2 regions of the Bradyrhizobium sp. Pha-3 genome follow, and region 2 is predicted to be linked to the other one. Evidence: predicted binding sites of a transcription regulator. Region 2 holds the regulator's gene; the other holds the start of a gene.
What was found. The regulator LexA, encoded in region 2, represses DNA repair genes until DNA is damaged. The targets are predictions, from matches to a motif close to TGTTCNNNNTGTGTTCNG.
Positions count from the first base shown of each region.

Region 1 (7,110 bases), 1.7 Mb from region 2:
GCGGATCGTGGCCCATTGCAGGCCGGAGCCGTTGGCGGCCATGGTGCCGGCGATGCCTGACGACAGCACGTGCGTGGTCGAGACCGGCAGGCCGTAGCCGTCGGCCGCCGCGATCGTCGCGGCCGCCGTGATCTCGGCGCAGGCGCCCTGCGCGTAGGTCAGGTGGGTCTTGCCGATCTTCTCGCCGACGGTGACGACGATACGCTTCCAGCCGACCATGGTGCCGAGGCCGAGCGCGATGGCGACGGCGAACTTCACCCAACTCGGGATGAACTTCGTCGCGGCATCGAGCGAGCCCTTGTACTCGTTCAGCGTGGCGATGTCGGCAGCGGTCAGCTCGGCTTCCTTGTCCTTCATCAGGAAACGGATCGCCTCGGACGCCAGGTACATGTCGTTACGGGTGTTGCCGACCGCGTCAGCCGGGAACTTGGCCAGCGATCCATACTGGGCAACCTGCTGGCCGATGTCGCGCACCAGCACCGCAAGCGACGGAAAGGTGCCTTCGTTGATCTGGTGCTGCGCGACATAGTTGGTCACGGCCGGGCGCGGATTGCCGATCACGTTGTAACCGGCGGCCTTGCCTTCGATGACCTTGCTGGCCGCGGTCGAGTGCGCCGTGAACAGCTCGATCTGGCTCGAGGGCATTGCGCGGTTCAGCGCATAGGCGGTCGGCACGGTGCCGATCAGGATCAGCATGATCAGGCCCATGCCCTTCTGACCGTCGTTGGAGCCGTGGAAGAAGCTGACAAGCGTGCAGGTCAGGATCAGGATGCCGCGGATCCACCACGGTGGCGGCTGGTCGCCGACCGGTTCGCCGAACAGCGCCGGCGTCGCGCGCTGCAGCGCGATCTTGAGGAGGTAGAGCAGGCCGGCGGCGAGCGCGAAGCCGAACAGCGGCGACAGCAGCAGCGCCTTCGCGATGTTGGTCGCCTGCGACCAGTCGACGCCCGAGGTGCCGTCACGGCCGCGCAGCAGCGCATTGGTGATGCCGACGCCCATGATCGAACCGATCAGGGTGTGCGAGCTCGAGGCCGGCAGGCCGAGCCACCAGGTGCCGAGATTCCAGATGATGGCGGCGATCAAGAGCGCGAACACCATGGCAAAGCCGGCACTGCTGCCGACCTGCAGGATCAGCTCGACCGGAAGCAGCGAGACGATGCCGAACGCGACGGCGCCGCTGGAGAGCAGCACGCCGATCAGGTTGAACATGCCCGACCACACCACGGCGACATGGGCCGGCAGCGAGCGGGTGTAGATCACGGTGGCGACCGCGTTCGCGGTGTCATGGAAGCCGTTGACGAATTCGAAGCCGAGCGCGATCAGCAGCGCGACGAACAGCAGGATATACGGCAGGAACGAGGTGATGCGCGTACCGGTGGCGTCGACATCGGCATAGATGCTGTAGGCAACGAACAGCAGCGCGGCCGCGACCACGCCCAAATAGATAACCCCGGTGAGAGGATGAAAGCCCTTGTCGAGGTCCGGACCCTTCGTTAGGGCGGGCTCGATCGAGCCGGGTAACGCCATATCGCTCATGGTAAACTCCTGTCCCAATGCTCCCGATTTTGATCGATGCATATGACAAGCAATTGAAATCCGGCCCCGCGAGATGAGCCGGCTTGCGGTGACGGTGGACATCGAGCCGAATTTTTGTGCAACGCATTGAGCGCGCACGTGGCTTCGCGGCCTCGTGGCAAACTTCAGCAATAACGGATCGCCGATCGCGACGGAGACTTGCGGCCTGCGTTTCGCTGAACGAGACAATGTGCGGATGACATCACACCGGCATCCGGCGGGGCCGGCAGGCCTTACGGCCGGAGAATTCGGCGGGCGCCTGCGAGTGGGAGGATCGCGAATGAGGGAGGAGGATTGCGAGATGAGGTGGCGCGCCGCACGATCGGGGCTAGCAAACCGCGCAGCGCGCCCGCCTCAGGGTACGTCATGGCGTGAACATGACGCCCGATACCTGCGGAACATGCTACCCTACCACGGATCAATTAAAGGTTGTAGGTATTTGTCTGCGTTTAGAACAATTTCTCGTTGCGATGTAGTTCCTCCGGTTCCGCTGGTTTTACGGAACTCAAGCTGCATCGGCTGATCTGCGCAACTGATGTGCGGCGATTTTCAGGTCGTCGATAAAGCGCTGATATTCCAGCGCCTTGGCTTTTTCATCCGGCAGCCGCAACAGATAGGATGGGTGCACGGTGACGAGCACCTTGGTTCCGTCGTGATCGATCAGATGGCCGCGGTTCTTGTTGATCGGCGTGATCTTGCCGAGCACGCTCTGCGCGGCGGTGGCGCCGAGCGCCATCACGAGGTCCGGCTTGATGGTGGCGAGCTCGCGCTCATACCACTGGCGGCAGGCGCGGATCTCCGGTGTGCTCGGCTTCTGGTGCAGCCGGATCTTGCCGCGCGGCACGAATTTGAAGTGCTTCACTGCGTTGGTGACATAGACCTTGCGACGATCGATGCCCGCTTCCTGCAGCGCGCGATCGAGCATCTGGCCGGCCGGTCCGACGAAGGGGTGGCCTGCGAGATCTTCCTTGTCGCCGGGCTGCTCGCCGACCAGCATCAGCGTTGCGCTCTGCGGTCCCTCGCCGAACACGGTTTGCGTTGCGTCTTTCCACAGCGGGCAGGCGCGGCAATCGGCGGCCTCCTCGCGCAAGGCCGCAATCGTGTCGTGAGCTTGCCTGTCTTGAGCTTGCTTGCCTTGAGCTTGCTTGCGGGGCATCGGCGTATCCTGCCGCTTCTGCGGCTCGGCCGCCTTGCGTGCGATGAAGGGGCCGCTGGTCATGCGCATTGCGTCTTCGATCAGAGGCTTAATGATCGAGTCCTCGGGCAGGTTCCTCCAATAGGCTTGCGGCATCTCCATCACCTTCAGCCGTGCGGGATTGAAGCGGCCGTTGTCGTGACGCCGCCAGGCCTCCTCGAGCCGGTCCTCGGTCGGCACTTCTGATTTGGCGACGCCCGGCGTGATCGAGATCGCGTGCCCGTCCCAATGTGCGCAGACGTCGGGGGTCAGGATCGACCACGGCATGTCGGCGAAGCGGCCGGCGAAGAACGGCGCGGCAAGTTCGACGATGCGATGCTCCGGCTCGAACCAGGCGACGTAATGCGCCGTCCGCTCGCGGCCGATCTCGCGGAAGCGCAGATGCGCGTGCATCCTGTCGATATCGACATAGACCGCGCGCGCCATCGCGTGGACCTCGACGACATCGGGATCATCGGTCGCGCCGAGCAGATCGTGGCGGCTGCGCAGCCGCCACAGCAGGCGATAGAGCAGGGCAAAGCGTTCGTCACTGCGATGCAGGATCGCGGCCTTTGCGAGCTCGACGAAGATCGCGGGGACGTTGAACTGCGCCTGCGGCACGTCAGGTAATTCATTCACGCAGGATGCCGGCGACAATTCGTCGTCCTTGCGTACGGTCCACGTGACCTCCGCAGGCTTCACGTCATTGATCGCCAATCGCCGCGCGGCCTTGCGCCAACCCTCGAAATCGGTGTCGTTGTCGAGCACGATGATACGCATGCGATTGCTCCGTTTCCGTCACGCTGCCATTTCCGGGGCCTTCCGCGCCTGGCTTGCGGAAGAGCGGGGCCCGTCTGCTTTGGCGGCTGCTGAATCCTATTGATTCCACTCATGAATCGATGAGCTCACCAATCCGATTGACTCCGCGGGCTCCGTTAGCTTTATATTAGAACATATCATGAACAAATGAGCCAGTCCCTGGTTCTCTATTCTGGTCAGTGACGGCCTCAAATTTTGGTTGGGAAGGAGCGGCGCAATGAATGGCGCACGCACGGGTACGCTTGCGTCTCTGCGCGGCAGCATCGCGCGCATCGAGGCGCCATCGGATGCGGCGATGCCGAACCGCGTCGCGCTTGGACACGCCGGTGCGGATGCGATGCTGCGCGGCGGGCTTGCGCCGGCAGCATTGCACGAGGTGTTCGCGGCCGGCCATCAAGGCGGCGCGGCGACCGGATTCATCGCCGGGCTCGCCGGACGGCTGTCGGCACGCAAGCCGCTGGTCTGGGTGCGGCAGGATTTTTCCGATCGCGAAAACGGCGCGCTGTCGATGCGCGGGCTTGCCGAGCTCGGCCTCGATCCGCGCCTCTTGGTCACGGTGCGCGCCGCCGATGTCGACAGCGGTTTGCGCACCGCGGCCGACGCGCTCGCCTGCGATGCGCTCGGCGCGGTCGTGCTCGAGGTCTGGGGCCAGGCGCGCCAGTTCGATCTCGTCGCCAGCCGCAAACTGACCCTGGCCGCGCAAGCCTCCGGCGTCACCGCGCTGGTGCTGCGGATCGCAGCAACTCCGATCCCCTCGACCGCGGAGACGCGCTGGATCGTGCGCGCGGCGCATTCGCCGCCGGGCAATGCCGCGAGCGCCTGGGGCACGCCGCGCTTCGAGGCCGAACTCGTGCGCAATCGTCATGGCCCGGTCGGGCGATGGATCATGGAATGGAAATGTGATGAGTGCCAATTCAGTGAACCGTCGGCGTATCCTCAGCCTGTGGCTGCCACGCCTGCCCATCGACCGCATCAAGCGCAAGCTCGCGCAGGACATCGCCTCGCAAGCTGATGCGCATGGCGTTGTGCCAACCGACACACGGGCGGTGGTAGGGCTCCCTCTCCCGCTTGCGGGGGAGGGCTGGGGTGGGGGTCTCGCCACGAGTCCCGCTGAGGAGAGAGCCCCCACCCGGATCTCATCTGGCGATGCGATCCGGCCTCCCCCGCAAGCGGGAGAGGCGAAGAAAGAACCTCGCTTGCCGCCGCAAGCGGTGGCAGTGCAAGAACTCCCCAGCGTTGTCGTCGCAAAAGACCACAACGCCATCCTGCTGCACGCGATCGACGAGGCCGCGGTGCGCGCCGGGCTGTCGATCGGGCTGCCGCTCGCCAATGCGCGGGCGATCTGTCCGGAGCTCACGGTCTATGATGCCGATCCCGCCGCCGATCTGAAGACGCTGAACGACATCGCCGACTGGTGCGACCGCTTTACGCCGCTGGTCGCGCTCGATCTGCCTTACGGTCTGTTTCTCGACATCACCGGCTGCGCACATCTGTTCGGCGGCGAGCGCGCGCTGCTGCAGATCGTGACGGGGGCGCTGAGCCGGCGCGGCTTTGCGGTCAGCGCGGCGATTGCCGGCACCTCGATCGCGGCGCGTACGCTGACGCGCATCGCCTCGGGCAAGGTTGTCGCCAATGGCGAGGAGGCGGCGGCGGTCGGCCCGCTGCCGGTGTCGGCGCTCGGTGCCGATGCCGCTGTCACCACCGGCCTGCGCCGCGCCGGCTTGAAGACCATCGGCGATGTCGCCTCGCGCGCGCCGCATGAAATCTCGGCGCGGTTCGGTGCGGCCTTCACCACCTTGCTCAGCCACGCGCTCGGGCAGGGCGATGCCCCGATCAGCCCGCGCAAGCCGCTGCCCGACTACATCGTCGAGAAGCGTTTCCCCGAGCCGGTCGCGACCGACACCGTGATCGCGCTGACGCTCTCGAGCCTCGCCAAGATGCTGGTTGCGGCGATGGACAAGCAGGGCAAGGGCGCCCGGCAGCTGGAAGCGAGCTTCTTCCGCACCGACGGCGCGGTGCCCGCGGTCATGGTCGAGACCGGGCGTCCGGTGACGCGGCCCGAGATGATCGACCGCCTGTTCCGCGAGCGGCTCGATGCGCTGAACGATCAGCTCGATCCCGGCTTCGGCTTCGATCTCATTCGCCTCGCCGCAGGGCGTACCGAGATCGTGGTGCAGCAGCAGCGCGATCTCGACGCGTCAGTGCACGACAATGACGAGCTCTCGGCGCTGATCGACCGCATCGCCGCCCGCATCGGCGGAAAACGCGTCGTCGTGCATCTGCCGCTGGAGAGCCACATCCCCGAACGATCGGCGCTGACGCTGCCGGCGCAGCATCATCTGGCCGCGGCGGGCGCCGCCGCCTGGCCGGAGCGCGTTGCCGGCGAACCGCCGCTGCGTCCACTCAGGCTGTTCGAGCGGCCCGAACCGATCAAGGTGCCGTTCGCGACCGTGCCCGACGGTCCGCCGCATCAATTCACCTGGCGGCGCGCGCAGCATGACGTGGTGCGGGTCGAGGGCCCCGAGCGCATCGCGATGGAATGGTGGAAGCAGGACGGCGCGTCGCTGACGCGCGATTACTTCCGCGTCGAGGATGCCGAGGGCCAGCGCTTCTGGATCTTTCGCGACGGCCTCTACGAGAGCGAGCTGCGCGACGAGGAGGGTAAGCCCGTCCCGGCCAGCTGGTATGTGCACGGGCTGTTCGCATGAATATGCATAGCGTTTTCGAGCGAAGTGGGAGCCGGTTCGCGTGAAGAAAACGCGTCAAAACAAGAGTCCTCCACCCGACTATGCCGAGATCGGCATCACCAGCAATTTCTCCTTCCTGCGCGGCGGCTCCGATCCGCGCGCCTATGTGCATCAGGCGAGCGAACTCGGGATTCCCGTGATCGGGCTCGCCGATCACAACACGCTCGCCGGCGTGGTGCGCGCCTGGAAGGAGCTCGACAGCGAGAAGGTCGCCCATCCGCCAAAGCTTTTGATCGGTGCCCGCATCGTCTTCATCGACTCTACGCCCGACATACTGGTCTATCCGCGCGATCGCGCCGCCTATGGACGGCTGTGCCAGCTCTTGACCCGCGGCAAGCGCGGCGGTGGCATCGAGCGCATCGAGAAGGGCGACTGCCGGCTTACCCTGTCCGATCTCATCGACTTCGCCGAAGGCCAGCTTCTGGTGCTGGCGCTGCCGCATCGCTTCGAGGCACCTGTTGCGCTCGATATCCTTGCGCAACTGAAGGCAAGCGCCGCCGACGGCGTCTGGCTCACCGCAAGCCTGCTCTATCGCGGCGACGACAAGCGCCGGCTCGCGCGGCTGCATGGCCTCGCCACTGATGCCGATGTGCCGCTGCTCGCCACCAACGAGGTGCTCTATCACCATCCGGCGCGCCGCCCGCTGCAGGACGTGCTGACCTGCATCCGTGAAAAGACCACGATCGAGGCGGTCGGCCGCAGGCTCGAGGCCAATGCCGAGCGGCATCTCAAGCCGGCGCATGAAATGATCAGGTTGTTTCGCGATCTGCCGGACGCGATCGCGGAAACCATGCG
Region 1 is NZ_CP170151.1:3,298,578-3,305,687, forward strand. Features, by position in the region: gene ACE10X_RS15340 (inorganic phosphate transporter) at 1-1,536, opposite strand, end outside; gene ACE10X_RS15345 (UdgX family uracil-DNA binding protein) at 2,081-3,529, opposite strand; gene ACE10X_RS15350 (ImuA family protein) at 3,786-4,580, shown strand; gene ACE10X_RS15355 (DNA polymerase Y family protein) at 4,765-6,276, shown strand; gene ACE10X_RS15360 (error-prone DNA polymerase) at 6,317-7,110, shown strand, end outside.
Region 1: a site for LexA is predicted at 3,697-3,714, ahead of ACE10X_RS15350 (ImuA family protein). Genes of this name have one in related genera too.

Region 2 (7,110 bases):
CTCAAGTCAGGCCTCGGCCTGCTCGGCATGCGCGAACGGGTCGCCGCGCTGGGTGGGCGGCTCAGCTTCGAGACCGGACAGCCGAGCGGCTCCTCGCTCCGCGTCATCGTTCCCGTCGCGGCCAACCGAGAGGCCGCACCGGTGGAGCGCGCGGCATGAGCCATGCGGCGCGAACCATCATGCTGGTCGACGACCACGCCGTCGTCCGGGAGGGCTACCGCGCGATGCTGCAGAAGCAGCCGGGCCTCTGCGTCGTCGCCGAAGCCTCCGACGGCGTCGAGGCCTACCGTCTCTACAAGGAGACCGGGCCCGACCTCGTCATCATGGACCTGTCGATGCCCGGCATCGGCGGCATCGAGGCCATCCGCCGCCTGCGGCAGTGGGACAGGCGCGCAAAAATCCTGGTGTTCACCATGCACCAGAACGCGGCCTTTGCCGTGCAGGCGATCCGCGCCGGCGCGAGCGGCTATGTCACCAAGACCAGCCCGCCGGAGACGCTGGTGCACGCCGTGATGGATGCGCTGTCGGGCAAGATCGCGATCAGCCCGGATATCGACCACGAGCTCGCGCTCAGCCACCTTGCCGGCGAGACCAAGGCTGCCGACCTCCTGACCGCGCGGGAATTCGAGGTGCTGCGGATGCTGCTCGCGGAAAACACCACCGAGGAGATCGCCGAGGCGCTGCACCTCAGCCCCAAGACGGTCGCGAACCTGCATTCCCTGATCAAGGACAAGCTCGGCGTCGGCACCGATATCGAGTTGGTCCGCCTCGCGCTGCGGCAAGGCATCCTGACGCAGCTCGATCTCGGCGAACGCTGAGCCCGCGTCAGCGGCAGCGACCAACCCTTGCGAGCGCGCCGGGGATTGGATAGCCTCCTGCTCGCGATGAGCTGCAGGCTCATTCGCCCCTCGCGCGACTGGCGAGCTTACGTGGAATTGACCACGGTGAAGCGCGAAGGGTTCTAGCGCCGTTCGCCTGGGCAACCCGTTCAGCTGATGATCCAGCGTCTTAGGGAGCCCGGACCATGCCGTCATTCCGCAATGAACTCCACCTCAACGATTCGGAAGTTGCCCTTGCGCTCGAGGGCGAAGAGCGCCGCCAGCAAGACGGCGTCGAGCTGATTCCGTCGGAGAACTACACCTATCCCGAGGTTCTCGAGCTGCTTGGATCGGTGTTCACCAACAAGTATTCCGAGGGCTATCCGGGACGCCGCTATTACGGCGGCCAGGAATTTACCGACCAGATAGAGAACCTTGCCCGACAGCGAGCTTGCGCGCTGTTCCGCGCCGAACATGCCAACGTTCAGCCTCTGTCCGGGTCGCCAATGAACCAGGCCGTGTATCTCGGCCTGCTGCAGCCCGGCGATACGATATTGGCGATGGACCTGTCACACGGCGGCCATCTCACCCATGGCGCGCCCGTGTCGCACATGGGGCGGCTCTTCAACTTCGCCCGCTACAAGACGCAGCCGTCAAGCGGCGGCGCCATCGATTTCGATGAGCTCCGCGCCATGGCCCGGCACGTCCGTCCGAAGCTGGTGCTCTGCGGCTACAGCTCCTATCCGCGCGATCTGGATTATGCGTCCTTCAAGAGCATCGCAGATGAGGTGGGTGCACTGACGATGGCCGACGTCAGCCATTACGGCGGCCTGATCGCCGGCAACGCCTTGCGCAATCCGCTCGATGCGGGTTTCGAGGTGATGACGACGACATCGCACAAGACGCTTCGCGGGCCGCGCGGCGGCATCGTTCTTTGTCGCCGGGAGTTCGCCGGCAAGATCGACGCGTCGGTGTTCCCGGGTTTGCAGGGCGGGCCGCACATGAACGTTGTGGCCGGAACCGCGGTCACGCTGAAGAAGGCATCGACGTCCGATTTTCAGGCCTATTCAAGACTGGTCATGCGCAACGCGAAGGTCCTGGCCGAAGCGTTGATGGAACGCGGCATGACGTTGATCACCGGTGGAACCGACAATCACATGATGGTCGTGGATACGGTGGCCAGTGTCGGCCTGGACGGCGGCGCGGCCGAGAACATCCTCGACGCCGTCGGGATCACCGCAAACAAGCAGATCATTCCCGACGATCCGCGTCCGCCGCTCAGGCCGAGCGGCATTCGCCTCGGGACGCCGGCGGCGACCACGCGCGGCATGGGCGAGCCCGAAATGCGCCTCATCGCCGAACTCATTGCGGAATCCCTCCGGTCGAAGGGAGATGCAGCGGTCGTCAAACGACTGAGATCGAACAGCGTCGAAATGTGCCGCGCTTTCCCCGTTCCGGGGATCGCGCCGCCCTCATAGGCGGCCGAGCCGCATTCCTGCTCCGCGTTCGTCGCGTCACCCGGCCGGGTATGCGGCCTGCATGGGCACGTCGTGAAGGTTCCCCGGAAAGGACCGGAACGGAAATCGATGCTGTTCGTTGGACCGCATGATCTCGAAGACGGAGCGTCCAACGCCGTGACCCGGAAAACCTTGCAAGCACGCTCGGAGCAGGCGCTCGTCGTCATCATTCTCAGCACCGGCGCGCTGATCGGTTACCTCGGCCTGGCGCTGTCCAGGATGTGAGCGCTACGCCCGGCGGGCACCAAGCCGCCGGCAAGCATCCGGCCGCCGGCAAGCATCAAGTCGCTTGATGCGCTGAAAGCTCGCGCGCGTGCCACTGAGTTGCCCGACCCACAAACGACGCCTTATATTGGGTGTCGTCCCTGCCTAGTGCGCAATTGCGCACGGGAGCAGGGACCCATAACCACAAATGCTGATTGTTGAACGACGCTGGGACAACGAGTCCCGTTCTCAACACCCGCTGCGGCGTATGCTTTCGCAGGGACGACACCGGTAGATTCGGGCGATGCAGTACGCCGCGGCCTCTCGGCTCAAGCACAGCCGTCTCTGGAATACTGGATCACCCGCATGCGCATGCGGGTGATGACACCGCGGTTTTTGACGTCTTGAATCGCGAAACAACCTCACCGTCGTCCCGGCGAAGGCCGGGACCCATAACCCCAAATACAGATTGTTACGCAACGCTGGAACGCCGAGTCGCATCCAACAAGATCCGCCGCGGTGTATGGGTCCCGGCCTTCGCCGGGACGACGGTGGTGTGCGCGGGAACAGTCTCGCGATGAATGCAACGCCACGTACAATCCACACACCGGTCACTGAAATCGAGGACATTGCCGCCTGCCCGCAATTCTCGTACACGGTTTCATGCAATGACCTCGCAATTCTCTCCCGACGCCGTCGACGTGCTGCTGTTCGATATCGGCCGCGTCGTGCTCGACATCAACTTTGACAAGGTGATGGCGCACTGGGCGCAGCACGCCGGCTGCGCGCCCGCCGAGCTCGCCACCCGTTTTGTCGTCGACGACAGTTTCAAGCATCACGAGATCGGCCGGATCGACGACGCGGCGTTCTTCGAAAGCCTGCGCCAGACCCTCGGCATCAACATCACGGACGCCCAGTTCCTCGAAGGCTGGAACGCGATCTTCACCGGCGAGATGCCGGGCATCGCCCCGCTGCTCGCGGCGGCCGCCGAGCGGATGCCGCTCTACGCCTTCTCCAACACCAATCCGGCCCATGTCGCGCATTTCTCGGTCACCCATGCCGAGCTGCTCAGCCATTTCCGCAACGTCTTCCTGTCCTCGAGCATCGGCTTCCGCAAACCCGACGCCGAGGCCTACGATCATGTGGTAAAAGCCATCGGCGTGCCGGCGTCGCGGATCCTGTTTTTCGACGACCTGGCCGCCAATATCGAAGGTGCGCGGGCGCGCGGCCTTCATGCTATCCACGTGACATCGACGGATGACGTGGCAAGGGCTTTGACCGCACTTGGTATTTGAACATTGGGAATTGAGGAGCTCTGAGCGTGGCCCTGATGCCGGTTGCCGATGCCCTGTCCGCCGTCCTCGCCGGCGCCGAACCGCTGCCGGAGGAGATGGTCGCGCTCGATGCCGCCTACCACCGCACCCTGGCGCACGACCTCGCGGCGCTGCGCACCCAGCCGCCGCAGCCGATGTCGGCGATGGACGGCTATGCGGTGCGCGCCGCGGATGCGGCTGATCTAAAGGCCCGGCTCGAGGTGATCGGCGAAGTCGCCGCCGGCCGGCCGTTCGAGCGGACGGTCGGCGCCGGCCAGGCGGTGCGGATCTTCACCGGCGGCGTGATCCCCAATGGCGCCGACGCGGTGATCATCCAGGAAGACACCGCCGTCGACGGCGACCACATCACGATCACGGAGACCGCCAGCATCGGACGGCACATCCGCCCGGCCGGGGTCGACTTCCGTGCGGGCGAGGTGCTGCTCAGCGGCGGCAGCCGCCTGTCCGACCGCGCGCTGTCGCTGGCGGCCGCCATGAACTATCCGGAACTTGCGGTGCGCCGCCGCCCGAAGGTCGCGGTGCTGGCGACCGGCGACGAGCTGGTGATGCCGGGCTCGCAGCCCGGCCCCGGCCAGATCGTCTATTCCAACGGCTACGCGCTGCGGGCGCTGGCGCGCGCCGAGGGCGCCGAGACCGTCGACCTCGGCGTTGCCGCCGACACGGTGGAGGCGACCACGGCCGGCATCCGCCGGGCGCGCGAGGCCGGTGCCGATGTCCTCATCACGACAGGCGGCGCCTCGGTCGGCGACCACGATCTCGTCAAGCGGTCGCTGGAAGCCGAGGGCGTCGACATGACGTTCTGGCGGATTGCGATGCGGCCCGGCAAGCCGATGATGCATGGCCGGCTCGGCGCGATGCGGGTGATCGGTCTGCCCGGCAATCCGGTGTCGTCCTATGTCTGCGCCTTCCTGTTCCTGGTGCCGTTGATTCGGGCGCTGAGCGGCCGGAAAGTGATTCATCATCGCCGCACGAGCGCCCTGCTCGGCCGCGACCTCGCCGCCAACGACCAGCGCGAGGACTATCTGCGTGCACGGCTCGAAGCGCGCGAGGACGGCACGCTGATCGCAACGCCAGTGACGCAGCAGGACTCGTCGCTGCTCGGGAATCTCGCTGCGGCACGGGCACTTCTGGTGCGTCCGCCGTTCGCGGCTGCGGCCGTCCAAGGCAGCGAATGCGAGATCCTGACACTGCCCGAATAAGGTTTTCGCGCCCCGCCGATTGTGCGTTGCCTGATCCGTTCACCGGAAATTAAGTGGTTGCGGAACACATATCGAACATATAGTGTCCGTTCATGATTTGTTTCGAGTACTGGTGTCTACAATCGGGAAGTCGTGTGGAAGCAGGTGCAACGAGCACATGCTCCTGAGGTCAGGCCCCGCCTGCAGGCCCTACCAGAAGAGTCTCGGAATCGAACGACGCTATCAACCGGGGGAATACTCGAGATGCTCACGCGCAAACAGTACGAACTTCTGCGTTTCATCAATGAACGTCTGAAAGAGGCCGGCGTACCGCCCTCCTTCGACGAGATGAAGGATGCGCTCGACCTGCGCTCGAAGTCCGGTATCCACCGCCTGATCACTGCGCTGGAGGAGCGCGGCTTCATCCGCCGCCTGCCGAACCGCGCCCGCGCCATCGAGGTCATCAAGCTGCCCGAACTCTCGGCCGGCGGCGGCAACGGCCGCCGCGGCTTCACGCCCAGCGTCATCGAAGGCACCCTCGGCCGGCGCGCCAGCACGCCGCCGATCGCCGAGGACGACGGCAACCGTCCGGTCGCGGTCCCCGTGATGGGCCGGATCGCCGCCGGTACGCCGATCGAGGCGCTGCAGACCCGCAGCCACACCATCAGCGTGCCGCCCGACATGCTCGGCGCCGGCGAGCACTATGCGCTCGAAGTGCGCGGCGACTCGATGGTCGATGCCGGCATCCTCGACGGCGACATGGCGCTGATCCAGCGCAACGACGTCGCCAACACCGGCGACATCGTGGTGGCGCTGATCGACGAAGAGGAAGCCACCCTGAAGCGCTTCCGCCGCCGCGGCGCATCGATCGCGCTCGAGCCGGCCAACACCGCCTATGAAGTGCGTATCCTGCCGCCGAACCGGGTCCGCATCCAGGGCAAGCTGATCGGCCTTTATCGCAAATACTGAATTGCAAATACTTGCGGCGGCCGGGAACGAGCAACACGTCGGATCGTTCCTTGCATGATAGTGTAGCGTACGGCCTGCCCGATGCGCTCCGATACCTCTCGCGCAGCGTCGCGTGTTTGTGATCGGAGGCGGTCTCGGACCAGTCGTACAATCGCCCAGAAACGAGCAGAAGCTCGTTCGCTATCGTCCACTCTGGTAGAGGCCCTAATGCCTCAAGGAGAGGCACGGGTCGCTACCTCGAAATGAGGAGCCATCCGATGTGTGACTATAGTCTGCACGCCGTGGCATCGCGCCCCGCCATTGTCGGAGAGACGCTGATCACGACGACGTTCCGCGGCACGTCGACCCGCGGCTTTGCTTCGGAGAACGATCCCACTGTCGCGGTCTGCATGCTGCCGGGCACCGAGCTCGCTTTCGCCGAGAACGTTCGCTACGACAGCCGCTGGATTTGGACCAAGACGCTGAACTATCGCGTCGGCGTATTCAACGAAGTCGAGCCCGACGTGCCCGATCGGCATCATGACGCGGTCGAATTCCCCGACGGCAGCCATGTCCTGGTGACCCAGCTGGTCGAGGGACAGCGCGTCAGCGTGCTGCAATTGCCGGCGCTGCATCCGCCGGTCGAGCAGAAGCCGAAGGTTGTAGAGCGGCGGCCCTCCGCATTCGCAACGCTGTTTTTGGGTTGAGCGCATCGTGCCGCGGAATGAGCTGTTCGGCGGCGGATGACCTAAGCAATTTCGGGCGACCCCGGACTTCCGCTTCCGGGGCGCATGGGGAGATTTGCGTCGGCCGGCGCCTTGGCGCATCATCGGGCACGGAGGACGTGCGCGGTGGTCGATAAGGTCACTTGGCAAAAGGCTGGACGCGTCACGGAACCGGGCCGCTACATGTTCCGGTTCGGTTGGCTGACGGTGACGGCCGACGACCTGAAAGTCTGGGAGCAATTTCCCGAGGCTTCCTTCACCCTCGTCAAGAAGCCCGACGTCGGCCCCGACTCCGACGAATACCATCTCGGCCTGTTCGAGTTGCCGAGCGGCCCCTCGCCGGACCACCGCTAATCATCGCCCTGCAGATCGGTCTCGGCCGGCGT
Region 2 is NZ_CP170151.1:4,966,164-4,973,273, forward strand. Features, by position in the region: gene ACE10X_RS23305 (sensor histidine kinase) at 1-159, shown strand, start outside; gene ACE10X_RS23310 (response regulator transcription factor) at 156-818, shown strand; ZMP/ZTP riboswitch at 903-988, shown strand; gene glyA (serine hydroxymethyltransferase) at 1,025-2,296, shown strand; gene ACE10X_RS23320 (hypothetical protein) at 2,405-2,560, shown strand; gene ACE10X_RS23325 (HAD family phosphatase) at 3,208-3,834, shown strand; gene glp (gephyrin-like molybdotransferase Glp) at 3,861-5,072, shown strand; gene lexA (transcriptional repressor LexA) at 5,316-6,020, shown strand; gene ACE10X_RS23340 (hypothetical protein) at 6,278-6,706, shown strand; gene ACE10X_RS23345 (hypothetical protein) at 6,851-7,078, shown strand; gene ACE10X_RS23350 (ComEC/Rec2 family competence protein) at 7,075-7,110, opposite strand, start outside.